Linked DNA regions of Novipirellula artificiosorum. The protein of the gene in region 2 interacts with the protein of the main gene of each other region in a pairwise test. Links are inferred from orthologs where the notes say so. Each region holds a gene or a part of one and is shown on either strand. Other genes may lie near its edges.

Region 1 (4,406 bases), on a different replicon or contig from region 2:
TAACAAAGGCAAGGTGGGAAGGAACGCGATTGCCGCCTGAAGCTGCCTTCAACGTTTTACTGGAGCCCATTATGGCAGCTCGCGTCATTAACGCCAAGGAGAAGCCTGGCAAATTTCCCAACTCCACCGCTGCGGCAAATCGTCCCGAAAACCGCTTGCCGAGAAGAAGAAAAGAGTCTCAATGCGCGACGGGTCGATCCGCAGAACATTTTTAGAGATTCGACTGTCAAGTCACTGACCTGTCGAGGTCGGATCGTTAGGCTAAGGAGGTTCTTGGCCGATCGATCCCCGCTTGAACCTCGTCCCTTGAATGGATGTCCCTTGAATGGATCCTGAACTGAGAGAGTTTGCATGAACGCACCGCTGGCCCAACCGACGACGGACTGCTCGCAATCCCCCCCCAAGCCATTTGCCCATCTGCATTGCCACAGCCATTACAGCCTGCTCGATGGCGCGGGCGACATCGGAAAGCTGGTCAATCGCTGTGTCAGCCACGGCATGAATGCGATGGCACTGACCGACCACGGTAACCTTCATGGGGCGCTCGAATTCTACCGCAAAGCTAAAGATGCCGGGATTAACCCCATTATCGGTTACGAAGCCTACATTGCCCCGGGAAGCCGGTTCGATAAGGGGGGCGCGGCCAGCAGCAAACAGGCAAGTTACCACCTCACCTTGTTAGCGAAAAATCGCACAGGCTTCGGCAACTTGGTCAAATTGGCCAGCGCCGCATCGCTCGAGGGCTTCTACTTCAAACCACGGATCGACAAGGAAATCCTGGAAAAGTTCAACGAAGGCATCATTTGCCTCTCCGGCTGTGTGAGCAGTGAATTTAGCCGAGCCATTTTGAAAGGCATCGAAACCGAAGAGCATGAAAAGGAAGCCCGCGATATCGCGGGATGGTTCCAGAAGGTGTTTGGCGACCGTTATTTCATCGAGATCATGAACAATGGGGTGGAGATCCAACGTCAGCAATTGCAGGGGGCAGTCGATATTGCCAATCGTGTCGGCATCCCGTTGGTGGCCACCAGCGATTGTCACTACGTCGATCAATCCGATGCCGAAGCTCAAGACATCATGCTTTGCATCAACACCGGGCGTTTTCGCACCGACACGTCACGGATGAAGATGGAGAACGACCAGTTCTTCTTACGCAGTCCCGGCGAAATGTACGAAAAATTCCCCGGACTGGAAGACGCTGTTGCCCGAAGCCAGGAAATCGCCGATTCGGTCGAAATCAACATTGAGCTTGGTAAACATTTCTTTCCCAAATTCGAGTGTCCCGACGACAAAAAACCGATCGACTACTTGCGAGAACTTTGCGTCCAAGGATTACTCGAACGTTACGAAGGCGACTCCGAACGGATCGTTGACGGGGAACTCTCCGAAGAAGTCATCGCGAGGCTCGATCGCGAGTTGGGCGTCATCGAAAAACTGGGCTTTCCGACGTACTTTTTGATCGTCTGGGACTTCGTCAATTATGCTCGCGATCAAGGCATCTCTGCAACGGCTCGTGGCAGCGGTGTCGGTGCAATCGTTTGTTACGCATTGTACATGTCACACGTCTGTCCGCTGCGATACGATTTGCTATTTGAACGTTTCTTGGACGAAAGTCGGACCGAACCGCCCGATATCGACATCGACTTTGAAAAGGAACGTCGTGTCGAGGTGATCGACTATGTCAAGCGTCGATACGGCAACGAGATGGTATGCCAGATCGGCACGTTTGGAACCCTGGCGGCGCGAGCCGCCATCAAGGATACGGGTCGAGCGCTCGGCGTGCCGCTGGCACGGGTCAACCAAATCACCGAAATGGTTCCTGACGAGCTCAAGATCACGATCAAGAAAGCCCTCGATAAGAGCGCCGACTTAAAAATGACCTACGACGCGGATCCCGAGGTTCGCGAACTGCTCGATCTGGCGATGAAGATCGAAGGCTTGGCCCGCAACATTGGAACGCACGCAGCAGCGGTGGTGATTGCCGATCGGCCGCTGACCGAATTCGTGCCGCTGACGCGCGTGCCCGGCAAGCAGGATGTGATCACCCAGTGGTCGATGGGGGACGTCGAAGCGTCGGGATTGCTGAAGATGGACTTCCTCGGTTTACGCAACCTGACGATCCTCAGCCGGACCGTGAAGTTGATCGAACAAACGACCGGTGAAGCAGTCGATCCACTCAAGTTCCCGCTTGACGACAAAGCGAGCTACGCGCTACTGCAGCGGGGTGAAACCAAGGGGGTGTTTCAACTTGAATCGGGTGGCATCCGCGATCTGTTGACGCGAATGAAGCCGGATCAGTTCAGCGACATCATCGCGACGGCAGCACTTTATCGACCAGGACCACTCGAAGGCGGCATGGTCGACGACTACGTGAACATCAAACACGGTCGTCAACAACCCGAGTACAAACATCCGGTGCTCAAAGACATCTTGGAAGAGACCAACTCGATCATGGTCTACCAAGAACAGGTGATGCGAATCCTCAACCGACTCGGTAACGTGCCGCTTGCCAAAGCCTACACCTGCATCAAGGCGATCAGCAAGAAGAAGGAAGCGTTGATCAACCAGAACCACGACGTTTTCATCAAAGGCTGTGGAGAAAACGGACTCGGCGAAAAGGATGCCGAAGAAATCTGGACCCTGATCGTTAAGTTTGCGGGTTACGGTTTTAACAAATCTCACAGCACCGCCTACGCACTGGTTGCCTATCAAACCGCCTACCTCAAAGCTCATTATCCGGTCGAGTTCATGGCAGCGCTGCTGTCGAGTGACATTTCAGGACGAAACTTCAAACGCAAGGATGCGCTCGTGGAGCATATGGAGGATTGCGACCGGATGGAGATCGAGATCGTTCATCCCGATGTGAACACCAGTGATGCGGATTTCTCGGTGGCCGATTCAAAGATCTTTTTTGCCTTGTCGGCGATCAAAGGTTGCGGCGGTCCCACGGCGATTTCGATCACCGAAGAACGAAAGAAGCACGGGCCTTACAAAGACATTTTTGACTTCTGCGAGCGTGTTGACCAATCCGCATGCAACAAGTCTGCAATCGAAACGCTGATCAAGGCGGGGGCGATGGACAGTTTCGGCGGCAAGCGAAGTCAATTGACCGCGGTGATTGAACGCGCGCTGCAATCGGGTGCGGCAATGCAAGCCGATAAGAAGAGTGGCCAAGCGAGCTTGTTTGGCGCGCTCGAGGAACAGGAAGACCATTCCGAAAAACCCGTCATCACTCCGCTGCCAGAGATGGACGAGTGGCCCGACCGAGAAAAACTGCTCGCCGAAAAGGAAGTCCTGGGGTTCTATCTCGACAGCCACCCGTTGGCGGAATTCGAAATGAAGCTAGCAACCTTTCGAACGCACACCACCGACGGGCTCGCCGACGTGAAAGACCGTGGAGAAGTGACCCTGGGCGGTATGATCAGTTCGATCAAAATCGCCCACACCAAGAACCCCAAACCCGGCGCCCCGTCAAAGTATGCCAACTTTGATCTGGAGGACATGCAGGGAGCGATTCGCTGCATCGTTTGGCCCAAGGGTTTTGTCGATGTCGGCGACCACGTCCAACCCGACGCCGTTGTGCTCGCCCGTGGCAAAGTGGATCGTCGCGGCGGAGGCGACGAAGCCAATTTGATCATTGACGAGCTGATCCCGCTTGAAGGGCTCGACCAGCGTTACACCCACGGCATGCGCGTCCGCATCGACGAACAAGAACATACGCCGGAAACGCTCAATCGATTGCGAGAAATCCTGCGTGGTTACCCAGGGCCAAAGGAAATGCTGATCAGCTTGAGTCTGATCGAAGGTGAAATCGTCCACATGAAGAGTGACAAGTACAAAGTTGACATCACACCCGAATTGCGGACACGCATCGACGATTTGCTCGGAACCGGTCACTACAAGCTGATGATGAGCAAACCGTCGGGAAGATGATACTTCGTCTTACAGGTATTCGCGTTTTTTGACCAAACCTGGCATCGGAATGCTGTAGCGGCCTTCGGCGTTGGCTTTTAACGGCGATTCGGACTCCAATGTCAGCTTGTCGATTTCGGGTGCAAACTCGTGATTCTGTGACATGAAGTGCTCGAGCGTGATTTCTTGTCCGGTGTGAGCCGCCATCCGCCCCATCGAAGTGACCGCGCTGGCCATCACCCCCCGTTCGACCTCGTTGTAAGGCGTGTCGGTTCGAATCGCTTCAATCAGATCAACCCATTCTTCGTAGTAGGGGTTCGGTTCCGGTTGTGGGAACGCCCATGTGATCTTGCTCTTGTCGAAATTGTGACCTTCGTAAATGCGAGATTTCGCCGGCGTGTGCGAGGCACTGCTGATCACGGCCAAGCCCTTGGTACCATGCGCAAAGCTGGCAAATTCTTGTTTGCATCCTGGAATGGTTCGACCATCGACCA
Region 2 (3,308 bases):
TGACCGCCACCGTGTCGCGGCCAGCGGTCACGCAAGGAGGAACCTTTTCGCTGCGTGGCAAAACGAGCGTCAACGGCCCCGGCCACAAATCGCTCAGTGCATCAAATTGTTGCCGCGTCGAACCGTCAACCGGCAACGCTGCCGCTTCGCCAATCCGGTCTACGGAGGCAACGTGCACGATCAAGGGATTATTCGCAGGCCGCTGTTTTGCGGCGAAAATCCGCATCACCGCCTCGCGATTCCACGCATTGGCGGCCAAGCCATAAACGGTCTCGGTGGGAAGGACCACGAGTCGGCCTTCACCAAGCAGCGTCACGGCTCGATCAAGGGTCGATTCACTCGGCAGTTGAATCAGCGTCTCTGTCATCGAGTTAATCTAGCAAACCGACCTCAACGAAAAAAGGACGCACCCGTCTTCGATCCCGCTAAGCTTGGCAGTCGCCCGCGTAAAAAGGGGGCCCCGTTTGCTTCAAGAAAGACTCTCCAACTGTTCACTTTTCTCCGCGGGTAAAATTCATCGGTTCCGAGAAGATTCTGCTTCAATCGCATTGCAAGTCAACAGAGGGCCAAACGCTAGCAAACTCACGTCCGTGGCGATCATTTTCGTGCGGGCCATCGTTCCAGGTTACGCGTTCTGATGCGTGCCCAGGGATTGCTGGCAAGTTGTCACTCAATTCTTGGTGCAGTTATCCATCGAGATTTTCGATTCATCCCTTTCAAAGGCTGACTCTCCCATGAACGCTGTTGCGAATCCGAACGTCGCCCCACTCGAAAGCACACTTAGGACTCAAAAGGAATTGACGCCGCAGCCCCTTCGCCCGGCGCCAGCCGAGCCGCTTGGAGCTTTACTTGCCGCGATTCGCGCGGACGCCACCGAACGATCGCAGCAGTATGTACTCCGCTGCAATACCGGTCACGATGGCGAATAACCGTCGTGCCGCAGCATCCTGGTGATCGTACGGGATTCCGGTATCGAACCGGCAGCCGCCCCCACGACCGACCTCGGTACAAAACGCACGAAGGGTGAATCCTAAACGGAGGCACCTGCAAGCGACCGCAGGATCTCGACGCCCCGCCGCAGTTGGTCATCACTGGCGGCGAAACTGATCCGAAAATGGGTGTCACGCGAGCTGAAAATGTTACCTGGGATGATCAGCAAACCCTGGCCAATCGCTCGTTCGACAAACGCTGCGCCGCTGTCGCCGGGAGCTTTGGGAAAGACATAAAAGGCACCGCCGGGTCGTGCAATCTCGTAACAATCACTGAGCGATTCGACGATAAAATCACGTTTTCGTCGGTAGTCATCCATGTGGCCGCGAAGGCTCACTTCCATCGCTCGGAGCGCTCCCCACTGCGCCGGTTGTGGTGCACAGACGAACGAGTATTGCTGGATTTTGAGCATCGTTCGAACGATCTCACTCGGCCCGTGCACGTACCCCACTCGCCAACCGGTCATCGCATGGCTCTTGCTGAACCCATCGATCACGATGGTCTGATCATTGAACGAAGCCGGCGAAACAAAGTCACCGTCATAGAAGAACCGGCTGTAGATCTCATCTGATAAGAGGGCGATTTTTTTGTCAGCGGCTAAAGCGGCGACGGCCTTCAATTCCGCTTCGGACGCGGTCACGCCTGTGGGATTGGCAGGACTGTTGAGCAGAATCATCTTGGTTCTTGGAGTGATAGCCGCAGCAATTTTTTCGACGTCGAGATCAAAATCGGGATACGAATCGACTGGGACGGGAACGCCGCCGCACATTCGTACGAGCGCAGGGTACATGACAAAGAACGGGTCCAAGAAAATGACTTCATCGCCGGGATTCACCATCGACAACATCGCCAACATCAACCCGCCACTGGTCCCGCTGCTCACGAAAACATCACGATCTTCATGCGAATACTTGGCGGCAACCTCTTGACGGATGGCTTCCCTCAATTCCGCGATCCCTTGGGTGGGGGAATACGCATTTTTACCATCGCGAATCGCTTCGATCGCAGCCTCTTTGATCGAATCCGGAACATCGAAATCGGGTTGCCCAATCGACAAATTCACGGGATCCTTTAGTTTGGCGGCCAAATCAAAGACTTTTCGAATACCGCTACTATCAAACGTGGTGGTGCGATCAGCGATCCATGGGTGCATTGCAAGTTCACTTCGAACACGAGAAGGTAAACAGGAGAGTCGATTGAACCGACAAGTGTATCAAGAATTGTGGATCGGGCTGTAGCCCGCATGACGGTTGTCCGGTGCGGAGGAGGCGTGGTAAGCAACGAACCAAGGTGAGCAGATGGCAAAAATCCAATCCGTCGAACCGGTGATCCGTATTTGTGCGGTGATTTCGCGTTACGAGGCAACGCGACAGTGGGCCATTGACCAGCTTTGCGGGCGTTGGGGCGAGGCGGTCGTGAACACAACCGTGATGCCCTTTGAAGCAGGCGGCTACTATGAAACCGAAATGGGCGCCGGCTTAGAAAAAACCATTGTCGCCTTCGGCAGCCCGTGCGACCCCTCGCCATTGGCCGACTGGAAATTGGAAACCAATGCTCTCGAGCGACAGTACGCATCGGCGAGCGAAGCCACGGAACCACGCCCCTTAAACCTGGATTGCGGGTATGTGACACAGGCCAAACTGGTCTTAGCAACCACGAAAGACCGCGATCACCGGATCTACCTGCGTGACGGGATCTTTGCCGAAGTGACGCTAACGTATGTGCATCGCCAGTGGATCGATCACCGCTGGACCTATCCCGACTACCGAACCGAGGAGGTGAAACAATTTGCAAACCAATGCCGCAGCCGACTTCGACAACACATCAAATCGACGCGTCAATTCCGAAGCCGGGCAAGCCGTCAAAGCACCTGAAAACAGGAATCGCTGAGCCGTTGATGTTCAGCCTTTACAGAACGTCCGGCTTAGCAGTTACAATCATGGGGTTCATGCAACACCATCCTTTCCCTCTTTAGGATCCATACGTAATGCCCAAAACACCGTTCTCTTCCGATCGTCGTCAATTCCTGCAAGCATCCAGTGCGGCGTTTGCTGCAACCGGACTGTTTGGATCTCGTTTGTTCGCCAACGAATCGGACGATGCCCCCTTTAAAATCTCGCTCGCCGAATGGTCGCTCCATCGCACGCTGCGTGATGCATCCTCGGGAGTCACCAACATGGATTTCCCAGGCATCTCAAAGAATGAGTTTGGCATCGATGGGGTGGAATACGTTAACCAGTTCTTCAAAGACAAAGCAAAAGACAACAAGTATCTCGCCGAACTAAAAACGCGATGCAAAGACCTTGGGGTCAACAGCG

The links.
Region 1: the proteins of Poly41_RS20610 (region 2) and dnaE interact in binary tests that used the Escherichia coli proteins (3 or more experiments, as listed by UniProt). The link is inferred for Novipirellula artificiosorum from one-to-one orthologs.

Annotation. Positions count from the first base shown.
Region 1 is NZ_SJPV01000001.1:112,619-117,024, forward strand. Bases 46-4,133 are described here. They hold dnaE (DNA polymerase III subunit alpha), read left to right. Parts: upstream 46-351; coding sequence 352-3,933; downstream 3,934-4,133. Other genes in these bases: Poly41_RS00255 (Gfo/Idh/MocA family protein), read right to left, coding at 3,943-4,133. Outside these bases: more of Poly41_RS00255, read right to left, coding at 4,134-4,406. UniProt on the Escherichia coli protein: DNA polymerase III is a complex, multichain enzyme responsible for most of the replicative synthesis in bacteria. This DNA polymerase also exhibits 3' to 5' exonuclease activity. The alpha chain is the DNA polymerase catalytic subunit.
Region 2 is NZ_SJPV01000008.1:31,002-34,309, reverse strand. The notes cover bases 88-3,077. They hold Poly41_RS20610 (pyridoxal phosphate-dependent aminotransferase), read right to left. Parts: upstream 2,144-3,077; coding sequence 1,031-2,143; downstream 88-1,030. Other genes in these bases: Poly41_RS20600 (sugar phosphate isomerase/epimerase family protein), read left to right, coding at 2,978-3,077; Poly41_RS20605 (DUF4416 family protein), read left to right, coding at 2,289-2,864; Poly41_RS20615 (hypothetical protein), read left to right, coding at 735-929; Poly41_RS20620 (L-threonylcarbamoyladenylate synthase), read right to left, coding at 88-367. Also shown: more of Poly41_RS20620, read right to left, coding at 1-87; more of Poly41_RS20600, read left to right, coding at 3,078-3,308. UniProt on the Escherichia coli protein: Shows aminotransferase activity with methionine and histidine as substrates, and to a lesser extent also with phenylalanine.